2 regions of the Nocardia implantans genome follow, and region 1 is predicted to be linked to the other one. Evidence: riboswitches for the same ligand, from Rfam matches in the RefSeq annotation. Region 1 holds a riboswitch; the other holds the start of a gene.
What was found. Region 1 has a riboswitch for thiamine pyrophosphate ahead of thiC (phosphomethylpyrimidine synthase ThiC). Riboswitches for the same ligand answer to the same signal wherever they lie in the genome.

Region 1 (7,698 bases):
CGACCAAGGAAGAACTGCTGGTCCAGGCCCTGGCGACACAGCGGCCCGACATCGCGGCCGTCTTCGCCGACATCGCCGACGCTTCGGATCTGCGCGAGCGGTTATGGGACTTCTGGACCGCGAACGTGTCGGGCGACGGCCGCACGAGCGTCAGGGTGATGCTGCAGGTGCTGGGCGCGGCCTGTGCGCCACGCAGTCCGTATGCCGATTACGCCAACTCGGCCATCGCCGTCTTCGTATCGGCGCTGGCGGACGGACTGCGCGGCCTCGATTCCATCGATGACCCGGAAATCGTTGCCACGCTATTGATTTCGGGCCTGCGGGGCATTTTGCAGGACCGGCTGATCACCGGAGAGGTCGAGCGCACCGATCGCGCGGCCCGCCGTTTGATCGAACAGACGGTGCGCTGATTGTCTTATCGGCGCATCGGCGCATCGGCGCATCGGCGCATCGGCGCATCGGCGCATCGGCGCATCGGCAGTGAGCGGCGTCCGGGCGGTGGTGCGGCCGGTGACGGTGGAATCCGGTAGCGACGCTGTTGCGGTTCGTCGGGCTGCGCTGAATGTCCGTGACGGCGGGGCGATCGTGAGTCGAACGCATCGGTCGCTGCTGGACCGTGACCTCGGGCCAGACGGAATCGGGGGGTATCCCCACGCTTGCGGCGCTGCTGCTCGGCACGGCCGTGGCCCCACGTGTGCGACTCGCTCCGCGACGACGGCGGGGTAATCGTAGTGCCCGCATGGTCTCGCGCGGAGGCGATCACTCGGGCCGGGACTCCGGGTACGCATGCGCGAAGAGGCGTTCCAGGATCGCATGCAGCTGTTCTCGCTCCGCCGGGTCGAGCGGGGCGAGGATCTCGTCACCGACCCGGCGGGCTTCGCGGTCGAGGGAACGCAGTGCGGTGCGTCCGGTCCGGGTGATGCGCACGGTGATGCGGCGACGGTCGCGCTCATCCCGCGCACGTTCCACCTGACCGGCGACTTCGAGTTCGTCGACGACCTTGGCCACGTCGCTGGGGTGGATGGTCAGGCGCTCGGCCAAGTCGCGCTGGGCATGCGGGCCGAAGTCGGCGAGCGCGGCGAGGATCGCCATGTGCCACAGGCGCAGTCCGCGCGCGGCGAGACGGTCGGCGAACCCGGCACGCGCGGCCTTGCCGACCCGCGACAGGAGATAGACGTCGAGGCCGAGCAGGCGCGGTGGGAGTGCGCGTTCGGTGCTCATCGGCCTATTGTAGGTCTTGACCTACAATAGGTATCTACCAACTGATAGGAGGCTCGCCGTGGACGCGCTGCATCCGAGGCTCCTGGTCACCCGCTTCGCCGACTGCTTCGAGTTCTACGCGGCGGTGCTGCCCGAGCTGATCGGGGCGACTCTGGTCAAGGGAACCGCCGCTGGCCCGTACGCGAGCTGGGACGTCGGGGACCAAGGCGCGCTGGTGCTCTTCGATCGCGCCGCGATGGCGGAGGTCGTGGGTACGACGTCGTGGCCGGAGCGGCCCGCGCCATCTCAGGACGCGGCGATGCTCGTCTGCCGGGTGCGCGACGTCGACGCGGGTGCGAACTTGTGCGCCGGGCACGGCGCGACCGTTGTCGCGGCTCCAGCCGATCGGCCGCAGTGGGGCCCCGGGCTGCGCACCGCCCACCTGCGCGATCCGGAGGGGACGCTGATCGAACTTCAGTCTTACTGAGTACGGCGGTCGGCGGCATCTGCGACCCGTCGACTCAGGCGGAGCGGCTCGCCTCCATGGACGGTTGCCTGCGCGGTCGCCAGCGTCGAGCTAGCCTGCGGGTTCGATCCGGAAGACCGGGTATTGGTCGGCGATCCGCGCGAACTCGTCGAGCGGGGCGGTGCGGTCGATCGGGAAGTGTGGGCGGGCTCCGGGGGCGACGGCGAGGTAGCTGCGCAGGATCGGCGCCCGTTCCCCCACCTCCACCTCGGTCAGGTGTACCGCTTCGCGGCCGCGCCGGTGCAGGAACGCCCGGCCGTGCGCCGCGTAGACGTTGCGCACCCACCCCGCGTCCCGGCCCAGCATCGACACCAGGTAACGCCGACCCTCGTACTCGGCGACCACGATCGGCAACTTCACCGGGCGCCCGCTGCGCCGACCGGCCACTTCGAGCGTCATGGCATAGCCGGGGGACAGCACACCCGCCGAATACATCCATTCCGAAGCCCGGTTCAGCACCCGGGCGAACATCCCCGGACGGTTGCCCCGATACATCCCGCGTTTCGCCGCGAACAGCAGATCTCGCACGCTGTCCATACACCCACCTACCTCGTATGCGCCCCCGGCACCGCAAACAGTACTGATCGCCTGCCGCCACCGCGCGCTTCCACTCCGACACCGATCCCATACCACAGCAAGACATTTGACCTACCAACGCCGCTGTGACACCTTCTGGCCTCGGCCCGCGCCAGACGACGGTTGTTCGGTCGTGATCGACCGCCTGTGCGTCAGGCCCCGTAGCGGCAGGCTCGACCGCCGAGTGCAGCCGGCGGCCACGAGCAGCCCCGCGGTGAACCGGCGTCAGCACCGTCCCGCCGCATCGTCGGGATGCGGCGGGACGGCGCCGGGTCGTCACGAGACCACGGGCAGATAGACCGCGTTGCCGCGGCTGGCGAACTCGGCGGACTTCTCCGCCATGCCCGCCTCCAGCGCCTCGGCCTCGTTCAAACCCTGCCGTTCGGCGTACTCGCGGACGTCGGCCGAGATTCGCATCGAGCAGAACTTGGGGCCGCACATGGAGCAGAAGTGCGCGGTCTTCGCGGGTTCGGCGGGCAGCGTCTCGTCGTGGTACTCGCGGGCGGTGTCCGGGTCGAGGGACAGCGCGAACTGGTCGCGCCAGCGGAATTCGAAGCGCGCCTGCGACAGCGCGTCGTCGCGCTGCTGGGCGTGCGGATGGCCCTTGGCCAGGTCGGCGGCGTGCGCGGCGATCTTGTAGCTGATCACGCCGACCTTCACGTCGTCGCGGTTGGGCAGGCCGAGGTGTTCCTTCGGGGTGACGTAGCAGAGCATGGCGGTGCCCGCCTGCGCGATGATGGCAGCGCCGATGGCCGAGGTGATGTGGTCGTAGGCCGGTGCGATGTCGGTGGCGAGCGGGCCGAGGGTGTAGAACGGCGCCTCCTCACACAGCTCCTCTTCCAGCCGCACGTTTTCCACGATCTTGTGCATCGGCACGTGCCCCGGACCCTCGATCATCACCTGCACGCCATGCGATTTGGCGATCTTGGTCAGCTCGCCGAGCGTGCGCAGTTCGGCGAACTGCGCCTCGTCGTTGGCGTCGGCGATGGAGCCGGGCCGCAGGCCGTCACCGAGGGAGAAGGTGACGTCGTAGCGGGCCAGGATCTCGCAGAGTTCCTCGAAGTGCGTGTACAGGAACGATTCCTGATGATGCGCCAGGCACCAAGCCGCCATGATCGACCCGCCGCGCGAGACGATGCCGGTCACCCGCTTGGCGGTCAGGGGGATGTAGCGCAGCAGCACGCCCGCGTGCACGGTCATGTAGTCCACGCCCTGCTCGCACTGCTCGATCACGGTGTCCCGGTAGATCTCCCAGGTCAGCGCGGTCGGATCGCCGTTCACCTTCTCCAGCGCCTGGTAGATCGGCACGGTGCCGACCGGGACGGGGGAGTTGCGCAGAATCCACTCGCGGGTCTCGTGGATGTTCTTGCCGGTGGACAGGTCCATGATGGTGTCCGCGCCCCAGCGGGTGGCCCACACCATCTTCTCCACCTCCTCGGCGATCGAGGAGGACACGGCCGAGTTGCCGATGTTCGCGTTGATCTTCACCAGGAACTTCTTGCCGATGATGGTCGGCTCGAGCTCCGGATGCTTGTGGTTGGCCGGGATCACCGCGCGGCCAGCGGCGACCTCGTCGCGCACCAGCTCCGGCGCGACGCCTTCGCGCGCGGCGATGAAGCGCATCTCCGGCGTGACGATGCCCTCGCGGGCCCACGCGAGCTGGGTGCGCGGACCTTTCCCCTCGGGCTTGGTCCACGTGTCGCGCAGTTTCGGTAGACCGCCTTCGAGGTCGATCGTCGCGGACTCGTCGGTGTACGGGCCGGACGTGTCGTAGACGTCGAAGTGCTCGCCATTGGTCAGATTGATCCGGCGCACCGGAATGCGCAGGTCATCGACCTCGAGATAGTGCTTGACGCTGCCCTCGATGGGGCCGGTGGTGACGCTGTCGACGGGTGCGGATCCACCGTCGGACGCAGCGGCGCGTGCCATTCTTCCTCCCTACGCCGGCATTACCCGGTCAGGTTCATACGGTCGACGGCCCTGACGCCTCTCGGCTAGCCGTCCTCTCAGCCCGCTGGTGCGAGCCCCCGTTGGTGTGTGAAATTTCCCCGCCCGACCATACCCGGACCGCACGGGCGCGCGCCCGGCGATTCGGCGCGATCGGGCGAACTTCCAGGCAGGGGTGTCCGCACTCGCACGGGTCGGGTGGGAATCGAGTGCGCCAGGACCGGGTATCGAGTTCGCGCGCCGAGCGAGCGAGTCCGGTTGCCGGGAATCCTGGCCGCGATCAGGACTTCTCGGCGCTCTCCGGCTTGGCCGAATGGCCCGGTGCGCCGTGGGTGCGGCGGGCTTCTTTCATCTCGGCTTCGTAGACGTGGCGGCGGCCCTCCAGCAGTTCGTCCCTGGCGGCCCGCTCGATGTCGCGGAACAGACCGTAGTAGCCGTCCTCGTATTCCTCGACGATCTGGAAGGTCCAGCGCCCGGCCAGCACGTTGCGGCCGATCAACTCGGTGGAGATCCGGTCGGCGATGTGATCGTGCCCTGCTTCGCGGAACAGTTCCACCGCCGTGTCCAGCGCCAGATCCGCCCCGCCGGTCAGCTGGTGGAAGGCGTACAGATGGCCGCGGGCACGCTCGATGGTCTCCAGCGCCTCGGAGAGTTTGCCGGTGGCGGCGACCGTGTTGTCGTCCACGCCGGTGGGGCGGCAGTGCGCTGTATCCGGGCGATCGTTCATGACCTCGCTCCTTGTCCGGAGGGTGGGTGCGGCCGTGAACTCCGCGATCCGGCGGCGGAGATCGAGGCGCTCGGGTAGCGGCGTACCCGCGCGACGCCGTTCTCAAGCATCGAGTGCCCGTCCGAGGCAACCTCGGGCGAAGGCCGATCGACCGGCCACAAAGGGAAGTCGGGCACGCCATCGCCGCCCTGCCGACGGCGTTTGCCGGACGGCAGTCCGCCCGTTTCGTAAGCGGGCGTTCGACAGATCGGCCGAAGAAGTCGATCGCGGCATCAGCTCCGCATCGCGCAGCACATCCGCCATGGTGTACCGGGCGGGTCGCGCCCCTGGCACGCCGCCGAGTGCCGGCCGTGTTCAGTGCGGGTGTGCCGGAAGGATACGGCCGGTGACCTCGCCCAACCCGATCCTGGCCGCGTGCGGGCCCGGAGCCGACGCGGTGATGGTCACCTCGTCGCCGTCCTCCAGGAAGGTACGTTGCCGATCGTTCACCGATACCGGCCTGCTGCCGCCCCAGGACAACTCGATGAACGAGCCGCGTTGATCCGGTTCGGGGCCGGAGATGGTGCCGGAGGCGTACAGATCGCCGGTGCGCGTCGATGCGCCGTTCGCCGTGAGATGAGCCAGCATCTGCGCCGGTGACCAGTACATCCGGGAGTAGGGCGGATAGGTGACCGGTTGTCCGTTCCAGGCCACGGTGAGGTCGATGTCCAGGCCCCAGTGCTCGGCGCCGTGCAGGTAGGGCAGCGGCGCGGGTGACTGCTCGGGCAGCGGTATGCGGGCGGACTCCAGGGCCGCCAGCGGCGTGATCCACGGCGAGATCGACGTCGCGAACGACTTGCCGAGGAACGGGCCCAGCGGCTGGTACTCCCAGGCCTGGATGTCGCGGGCCGACCAATCGTTGACCAGCGCGACGCCGAACACCCGCTCGGCGAACTCGTCGATCGGGACCGGCACGCCGAGCCGCGAGCCGACGCCGATCACGAAACCGAGCTCGGCCTCGATGTCCAGCCGCCGCGACGGGCCGAAAACCGGTGCGCCGGAATCGGTCTTGCGCTGCCCGTACGGCCGTGCGATCGCGGTGCCCGACACCACCACGGTGCCGGCCCGCCCGTGATAGCCCACCGGCAGGTGCCGCCAGTTCGGCAGCAGCGGGTCGCCGTCCGGCCGGAACAGGCGGCCGAGGTTCGTCGCGTGGTCGATGCTGGCGTAGAAGTCCACGTAATCGCCGATGCGCACGGGCAGCCGCAACACCACGTCGGCCAGGCGGTGCACCGCGGCGTCGTCCAGCTCGCCGTCGACCGCCTCGCGAATCCGGTCGCGCACCGTGCGCCAACGGGCAGGTCCCTGCGCCAGGAAGGCGTTCAGGCTCGGCTCGGCGAAAACCGGATCATCCAGCAGCACAGCCAGATCGATGACATGGTCACCGAGCCGCACCCCCACGCGGGGGCCCGCTCCGGTCGTCGCGAAGACCCCGTACGGCAGATTGTCCGGACCGAACAGCGACGCCGGCGCTACCTCGACCCTGGTCCTCACGCGGGGCCCCGGCCCGACCAGGTCCACGCATAGGTCGGGTCTTCGCAGGCCAGCGCCCCTTCGCCGAGTTCGAGCGGGCGGAACGTGTCCACCATGACGGCCAGCTCGTCGAAATACTCGATGCCGATGCTGTTCTCGTAGGCCCCGGGCTGCGGACCGTGGGCATAGCCGCCGGGGTGCACCGACACCGAGCCCTGCGTGATCCCGGAGCCTTTGCGCGCTTCGTAATTGCCGCCGCAATAGAACATGACCTCGTCGGAATCGACGTTGGAGTGGTAGTACGGCACGGGAATCGACAGTGGGTGGTAATCCACCTTGCGCGGAACGAAATTGCAGATCACGAAGTTGCCGCCCTCGAAAGCCTGATGGACGGGCGGCGGCTGGTGGATGCGGCCGGTGATCGGTTCGAAGTCGGCGATATCGAAAGTCCAGGGGTACAGGCAGCCGTCCCAGCCCACCACGTCGAACGGGTGGGTGGCGTAGACCATCCTGGTGCCGACGACCTGTCCGCCGGGACGATGTTTGACCAGCACTTCCACCTCGGTGCCGGTCGCGGTGATGGTCTCGGCCGGGCCGTGCAGGTCGCGCTCGCAGTACGGGGCGTTTTCCAGCAGCTGGCCGAATTTCGACAGATAGCGCTTCGGTGGCGTGATGTGACCGGTCGCCTCGATCACGTACGCCCGCAACGGTTCCGGACCGGTGGGCCGCCAGCGGTGCGTCGTGGCGCGCGGGATGAGCACCTGATCGCCCTGCCGCGCGGGCAACGCGCCGAACACGGTCTCCACCACCGCCGCGCCGGCCTCCACGTACACCAGTTCGTCGCCGATCGCGTTGCGGTACAGCGGCGAGCCGCCCTTCGCGACGACGTAGGAGATGCGCACGTCCGCGTTGGCGAGCAGCAGGCGGCGCCCGGTCACCGCATCGGTCTCCGCCGGGGTGTCGCCGGGGAACAGCGTGTGCAGGCGCAGATGGCGGTGACGCAGCGGATGGTTCGGCGTGGTCCGCTGATCGGGCAGCTCCCAGACCGTCGAATCGACCAGTGCCGGCGGCAGGCCGCGGTGATAGAGCAGGGAGGAGTCGCCGGAGAAGCCCTCCTCGCCCATCAGCTCTTCGTAGTAGAGCCGGCCCTGCTCGTCACGATGCTGGGTGTGCCGCTTCGGCGGTACCGTACCCACTTGCCGATAGAACG
Region 2 (7,698 bases), on a different contig from region 1:
ATCGTGCCGCCGCGCGATCTCCGCGGCCTGCTCGGTGCCGCGCGGCAGCCGGGACAAGAAGTCGTCCAGCACGTCGGCGTCGAAACGGAACGTCGGCGGCAGCTGCCACAGGATCGGGCCCAGCTTGGGTCCGAGCGCCAGCGGGCCCGATGCCAGGAAGTTGGCCAGCAGGTCGTCACCGTCGCGCAACCGCTTCATGTGCGTGATGAATCTGCTGCCCTTCACCGCGAAGAGGAAATCGTCCGGCGTCTGCTCGGCCCACTTCTGGTAACTCGACGGGCGTTGCAGCGAGTAGAACGAGCCGTTGATCTCCACACTGTCGAGCTGTTCGGACAAATAGGTCAGCTCGCGCTTGTGCGGCAAACCCTCCGGGTAGAACGTCCCGCGCCAGGGCGGGTAGACCCAGCCCGACGTGCCTATCCTGATCCGGCCCATCTCTCCATGGTGGCAAACGCGCTACGCCGATGGCGTCCTCGCCGCCTTGCCGACCAACCAGGCCACCGCCAGCGCCGCCAGGAACGACAGCAGCGATGCGCTCATCCACGCCTGCGGGGTGACATGCAGGGCCTGCCGGACGCGCTCCCAGAATTCGGTCCACACTCCGGCATCACCCGGATTGATCAGTTGATATACCGCGAACCCGGCCAGCCAGGCGAGCACCATGCCCCATCGCGCGGGCGCGTCCGGCGCGGTGTTCCATGCGCGGTGGGCACGCAGGAAGAAATCGGCGACCAGCACGCCGAGCAGAGGCACGAACACCGAACCGATGAGTCCGAGGAATCCGAAATAGTTCGTCATGTCCATCCACAGGGCCGACACCGTGATCAGCGCGCCGAGGCCGATCGAGAGCACTCTGCGGTCGACGCGCGGCGCGAGATTCTGGATCGACACGGCGGTGGAGTACACATTGGCGAAGGACTGGTCCGCCTCCCGCAGCACAAAGACGAAGAAGAACAGCGCGCCGAGGCTCACCTGCAGAAACGGTGCGTACGGCCCGCCTTCGCCGGTCGCCAGCGCCAGCGCGAACAGGCCGAGGACGTAGGCGACGATCTGGGTGAGCCCGTACGCGCCGCTGGCCGCGCCGAACGCGGACCGGCCGGTGCGGGCGTGCCGCGTGTAGTCGGCGGCGACCGGCACCCACGAGATCGAGACGGCCAGCGCGGCGTCGGTGGCGACCCAGAACAGGTTCCAATCGACGCCGAACGGCCCGCTTCCACTCGGGCCGGGGTTCGCCCGCAGATCCGGCAGACCGGCGCGGAAGAACTGCGCGTAGAACCAGATCAGGGCGATCACGACACCGGCGGTCACGAACCTGCGCAGCAGACGGACCGAGCCGAGCGGCCAGATCGTCAGGACGGTCGTGAGCGCGCCCGCGACCACGACGTAGAGCCAGCGCGGACCGCCGCCGAACAGTTCCCCGGCCGCGTCGCCGATGACGATCAGCTCGAAGGTCCCCCAGCCGATCAATTGCGCGATGTTGAGCACGGTGGGCAGGTAACTGAGTCGCGCGCCGAACAGTCCGCGCAGCAGCACCATCGCGGGTTGCCCGGTGCGTGCGCCGGTGAGCGCCGCCGCGCCGAGCATCAGTCCACCCACCAGGGTGCCGAGGACGGTCGCCAGGATGCCCGCCGCGATCGAGATCCGCGCCGCGCCCGCGGAGTCCGGCGCGAGCACGGTGTACGCGCCGGAGAACGCGATGAGGCTGACGCCGAGATTGGCCCAGAACGCACTCTGGTCCCAGAACGAAAGCACCTTCGGGGCGGGCTGATCGAGGGTCAGCGGGGCTTCGCGCGGCGCGCTCGTACGGGTCGACGACATGACGGAAACGCTCTCCCTACGCCGGCATTACCCGGACAGGTTCATGCGGTCGGCGGCGCGTGCGGTCCGCCCTCTCAGCCCGGCCGTGCCCGAGCTCCCGCGGTGAAGTGATTCCGGCGAATAGTACACCCGCGCCAGTTTTCGGGAGCCGGGGACGAGGTCCGGACGCCGAAGGGCCTCGAAGTGATGAGCGGTGCGGCACCCACCGCGCCGGCCCGCTTCCGGGGCATCGCCGACACGCACTGGCCGCACCGGCGCCGCGGTGGCCGCCCGCGCGGTTCAGCCCATGAGGAACGAGGCGGCGAACCACGCCAGCAGGACCAGCACCGCGCCGACCAACGCGCCAGGGAACATCGCGCGCCCCTGCCGGGCCGCCAGCAGCGACAGCAACGCGCCCACAGCGAAGCCGACGATCCCGCCGCCCACCATGATCCAGACGCCCGCGCTGGTATCGACCCGGCATTCCGGCTTGGACTCGCAGATGCCGCCCGCCATCAGGAACCACGGCGCCAGGACCGTCGACATCGCAGCCAGCGTCGCGGGCAGGAACCACAACAGCGCGCTCACGACGAGATCCGCGGTGCGCGGCGGCTCGACGGCGGGGGTCTCGGGTTCGCGCGTCGGATAGCCGGAGGGGGTCGTGCCGTGGGACACCTGGTTGAGGTAACCGTGCATCGTGTCTCGCTATCGCTTGTCGGGGGAGTCGGCCGGGCCGATGGAAGTTATACACCAGCCACGTGCACGTCGAAGTGCTTGTCTCCCCGCAGGATGCGGGCGAACGGCGTGCCTGCCGTCCCGGATCGGATGCGTCCGTCGATCCTTCCGCCGGTAGCGAATACGGAGCGTCACTGCGGGATTCGCGCGCGCCCGGTGTCGCCGGGGCGCGGCTGTCGGGGATCGTGGCCGGTCCGCAGCGGTGAGTCGTCCGCGATTTCGTTGCCGTGCGGAGGGGGCGGTCGCATCACCGCAGGTCGCGCGTCATTACCGATGCCCGTGAGCTACCTACGCGACGATCCTGTGTGTCGATCCGCTGCGCGGTCGGGACGATGCGTCGCAGTGGTGCGCCGTATGGGCCGAGCGCCGTCGCGACGATCCGCGCCGAGTGCGCCCGCGCTCGGTGCGAACGCTCCTACCGTGAGAGTGACGCGTTGACCACACCCCGAGACTTCGACCGCACCGCGGACGCCCCTGGCGCGCATCATGGTTCGCCCATCGACCACGACGTCGAGCGCGTATCGCTGTATTCCCCGGAGTTCGCGGCCGATCCGCATCGCTCCTACCGCGACATGCGCGCCCGCTACGGCTCGATGGCGCCGGTCGAACTGGCGCCGGGCGTGCCCGCGACGTTGGTGCTCAGCTATCACACGGCGGTGCGAATCATGCACGACCCGGCGCACTTTCCCGCCGACCCGCGCACCTGGCAGGCGAACGTGACCGCCGACTGCCCGGTGTTGCCGGTGCTGGAGTGGCGTCCCAACGCCATGCGCAGCACGGGGGAGGAACACGCGCGCTACCGCCAGGCGAACACCGCGAGCATCGACGCCGTCGACCTGCACGCCTTACACGAGACGGTGGAGCGGATCGCTGTGCCGCTGATCAACACCTTCTGCGCGACGGGCAGCGCCGATCTGGTATCGCAGTACGCTCTACCGCTGGCCTTCGAGGCGATCAACGCCATGCTGGGCTGCCCGCCGGAGATCGGGAAGGAAGTCGCCGCCGCTACCCGCGCCGTGTTCGACGGAGTGGACGCGGAGGAGGGCAACCGCCTGCTCGTCACCGCGCTGCTGCGGCTGCTCGAGCACAAGCGCGCCGAACCGGGCCTGGACATCACGACGCGGCTGCTGCGGCATCCGGCAGGCTTGGACGACACGGAGGTGATCCACCAGCTCGTCGTGCTCTACGGGGCGGGGATCGAACCGCTGCAGAATCTGATCATCAACACCCTGGTGCTGATCCTCACCGACGACCGGTTCGGCGGCGATGTCCTTGGCGGGAGCCTGTCGACCCGAGACGCGCTCGACGAGGTGTTGTTCACCGATCCGCCGATGGCGAATTTCTCGGTCACCTATCCGCGCCAGCCGATCCTGATCGACGATGTCTGGCTGCCTGCCCATCAGCCGGTCGTGATCAGTTTCGCGGCCTGCAACAACGATCCGGCGATCAGCGGGCACGACCACAGCGGCAACCGATCGCATCTGGCGTGGGGCGCCGGACCGCACGCGTGTCCGGCCCGCAGCGCGGCCTACCTGATCGGCCAGGACGCGGTCGACCAGTTGCTGGACGCGCTGCCGGAACTGCGGCCCGCCGTGCCGGTGCGCGAATTGGCCTGGCGGCCAGGACCTTTCCACCGCGCTCTGACCGCGCTGCCGGTCACTTTTCCCGCGACACCGCCCTGGCGGCCCTAAGCGCGGAATCGGTCAGGACGGCGCGGTCGCCGCGAGCCGGGCGAGGTTCGCCGGCCGCGCGAAGGTGTTCGCGAAGGCGTCGGCCAGTGTCGTGTCGTGCTGGGCGGCCAGCATCATCTCGCGCATGGCGGGCGGCGGATCGAGCACCGTGGCCGTCCACCGCGCGGCGGGGTGGGCCACGGCCGTCAGCCACGGCGCGGCCGCCCACTCCATCCACGCGCGGTCGTAGGGGCCGTCGGGATCGTGCAGAATCGCCTCGCCGTAGCGGATCGCGCAGTGCACGGCGTTGTTGGCGCCCTGAGCGCCGCCCGGGTCCATCCGGCAGACGACGTCGCCTCCGCCCAGCACCGGCTTGCCCGACGGCAGGATGCCCACCGGACGGCGCATGACCGGAGTCACCGCGCCCACCAGCGTCGCCCCGGCATCGGTCGGCTCGGCATGCCGGTACCGTTCGGCGATCTCGGCGGGCAAGTGGGCGTTCAGCAGTTCCCTGGCGTGCGCCCAGCGTCGCGCGGGCGTGCCGTGCTGCTCGAACCCGTCCAGCGCACCGCCGGGCCGCGCCTCGAAAAGAAGCATCTCGCAGCGGCGTTCCTGCCCCGGCCGTCCGGTCAGGCCGGGATAGGAGATCACCTCACCGTGCTCGGGCAGCGCGGTGTAGGAACCGAGGCCCTCCGGGTCCGGCTCGACACCGTCGAGGTACAGCACCGCCAGCCGTCGCATCGGCGCGGCGTGCACCGGCCACGCCGCATCGGCCTCGAAACAGCCGGCCAGCTCACGACCCGCCCGGGTCACCACGGTCAGGTCGTGCTCGGCGGCGTGCTGGTCGAGTTCCGGTACCGAGAGTTCGGTGATGCGCAGATCACCGCCTTCGGTCAGGAACTCGCCGAGCCAGCGGGCGAACACCGTCCGCTGATCCACGCTCTGCGCCGGGCGGGTGAATCGTCCGGTCCAGGTGACCACCACCGCGCGATCGACGGCCATGGTGAACCGGATGCCCTCGATGTTCGGCGCGGTCGAGCGCCAGAATCCCAGGCCGAGATCCGCTTCGAGATCGAGCGTCGGCGGGAATTTGACCTGGGTGCTGGTCACGGTGCCCGCGAGCACCGCTTCGGCATCGCGATCGGCGACCAGCGTCACCGACCGCCCGCCGCGCAGCAGACGGTGAGCGAGGGGTAACCCGCATTCGCCCGCCCCGAGTACCAGTATCCGTCCCACCGTCGTCTCCTTCCGATCGTGCGATCGACTGCCGCGCCAGCGCAATCGTCCGCGTATAGGTGGGTCGCGCACATCGGTAGAGACTCGGGAATCGGGGGAGCGACCCGACTACGCTGCCCTGCTGTGTCGGTAGGACGTGCGTCGGGTCCGGGGTCTGCGCCCCCGGGCGCCAGTGATTTCGTAGGGCGTCAGCGGGAACTGGAGAAGATCGGGATGGCGCTGCTCGGCGGCACCCGCCTCGTCACGCTGATCGGTGCGGGCGGCATCGGCAAGACCAGACTGGCGACCGAGGCGGTGCAGCGGTTCCACAAAGCGCGGCGCGTTCCGGTGCATTGGGTGCGCTTGGCGCTGCTTGCGCGGGGCTCCGACGCGGCGGCGGTGGAGGAGCAGGTCGCGCGCTCGCTGATCGATGCCGACTTCTCCGGGCGGTCGGCCTGGGAGGCGGTGCTGGACACCCTGCGCCGCCGCGACGCGGTCGGGCGCACCTTGCAGACCATCCTGGTGATGGACAACTGCGAACACGTGCTGGACGGCGCGGGGCGGGTGATCGCCGACCTGCTGGACGCGGCTCCGGGGCTGACCGTGCTGGCCACCAGCCGCGAGGCGATCGGATGGGTCGACGAACAATTGGTGCCGGTACCCGCGCTGTCGCGGGAACAGGCGCTGACGCTGTTTCGGGCCCGCGCCGGTCTGACGGGGCACACCGTCACGGAGGAGGAGAGCGAGCTGGCGGCGGAGATCTGCCGCCATGTGCACAACCACCCGCTCTACATCCGGTTGGCGGCCGCACGGCTGTTGCGCCGGCCGCTGCCGATGATCCTGCGTGACCTCACCGGTGAGGCCGGCGACCGGCGGCTGCGCTGGTCGCACGGTCCCCGGGTCGGCGCGGACGCACGGCACCAGGGTATCCGCGACGTCATCGCCTGGTCGTATGACCTGTGCCGGGACAAAGAGCGGCTGCTGTTCGACCGGCTGTCGGTCTTCGCGGCCGGGTACGACGTCGATCCGGACAACGCGGACCCGGCGCAGTCGGACGTCGGCGCCGAACTGGAGGCGATCGAGGCGGTCTGCGCCGACGACGAGCCGGACGGGTTGCGCCGCGGGGAGATCGAGGGCCTGCTCGAGCGGCTCGCGGACCAATCGCTGGTCACCGTGCATCTGACCGCCGCAACGGTGCGCTACTCGCTGCTGGAGAGCGTCCGCTTGTTCGCCCAGCAGCGTCTGGCCGAACGCGACGGTGAACCGGCGCGGCTGGCGCGCAGGCACCGCCGCTACTACCGCGACAAGGTCGTCGCGGCTCGAGCCGGATGGTTCGGGCCGGGCGAACAGGACCTGCTGAATTGGGCGCGCGCGGCCTGGGACAACCTGCTGTGCGCCATGGCGGGCAGCCTCGCGACTGCGGAGGAGGCCGCGGTCGGACTGGAGATCGCCGCCGGTCTGATCGCGCTGCGCAGCCCGTTTCTCGCCGGTTCGCTGCGCGAACCACGCCGCTGGGCCGAGCGTACGCTGGCCGCGAGCAGGGCGCTGGACCCGCAGCCGGTGCCGCTGCAGGTGACGGCGATGTCGCTGATCGCGTGGATCTGCCTGTGCCAGGGCATGCACCACGACGCCGAACGGATGCTCGACGAAGCCGTCGCCCTCTGCCTGCCCGACCCCGCGGCCCGAGCGGGGTGGCGGGAGCGACTCGACGACCTCGATCTGCCCGCATCGATCGACTTCGCCAGGGGCGCTGAGCTGATGCTGCTGCCCCGTGACGTGCGCGCGATCGCGGTGCTGGCCCGGGCCCGAGAGAAGTTCTCCGCCGAAGGCGACCGCGGTGGGGCCGCGATGGGCGAACTGTTCGAAGCGCTGGCCGCGGCGTTGCTCGGCACACCGGCGCAGGCTCTGGAGATCTCCCGGCGGCATTCGGACCACGCCGAACTCTCCGGCGCGCGGTGGGCGGCATCGTGGGCCGGACTGGCGCGGGGGATCGCCTTGACCAAGCACGGCGACCCCGACCAAGCGGTCGCCGTGATACGGGCGTCGCTGACCACACAGCTGGCGATGCGCGATCAGTGGGGCGTGGTGTGGGCCGTCCACATCCAGGCATGGGCGCTGGCGCGCCTGATCCGCGATACCGGATCCGAACGCTCCGGCACGGTGACGGCTCAGGCGCGCGATGTCGCGCGGCTGCTCGGCGGCGGGGCGACGTTGCGGGAGCGGATCGGCGTGAACATCGCCAATCTCGGACCGTTCGCCAGTGAGACCGAGGTCGCCGCCG

Region 2: another riboswitch for thiamine pyrophosphate. It lies ahead of U3653_RS30370 (purine-cytosine permease family protein); the one in region 1 lies ahead of thiC (phosphomethylpyrimidine synthase ThiC).

What each region holds. Positions count from the first base shown of each region.
Region 1 covers NZ_JAYKYQ010000001.1:34,535-42,232, reverse strand. Annotated here, with positions in the region: gene U3653_RS00210 (TetR/AcrR family transcriptional regulator) at 1-410, shown strand, start outside; gene U3653_RS00205 (MarR family winged helix-turn-helix transcriptional regulator) at 760-1,221, opposite strand; gene U3653_RS00200 (VOC family protein) at 1,280-1,687, shown strand; gene U3653_RS00195 (nitroreductase/quinone reductase family protein) at 1,778-2,263, opposite strand; gene thiC (phosphomethylpyrimidine synthase ThiC) at 2,579-4,231, opposite strand; TPP riboswitch at 4,221-4,343, opposite strand; gene U3653_RS00185 (hypothetical protein) at 4,530-4,976, opposite strand; gene fahA (fumarylacetoacetase) at 5,331-6,509, opposite strand; gene U3653_RS00175 (homogentisate 1,2-dioxygenase) at 6,506-7,698, opposite strand, start outside.
Region 2 covers NZ_JAYKYQ010000017.1:100,474-108,171, forward strand. Annotated here, with positions in the region: gene U3653_RS30365 (DUF72 domain-containing protein) at 1-435, opposite strand, end outside; gene U3653_RS30370 (purine-cytosine permease family protein) at 457-1,818, opposite strand; TPP riboswitch at 1,814-1,929, opposite strand; gene U3653_RS30375 (hypothetical protein) at 2,098-2,493, opposite strand; gene U3653_RS30380 (cytochrome P450) at 2,967-4,223, shown strand; gene U3653_RS30385 (styrene monooxygenase/indole monooxygenase family protein) at 4,236-5,438, opposite strand; gene U3653_RS30390 (helix-turn-helix transcriptional regulator) at 5,562-7,698, shown strand, end outside.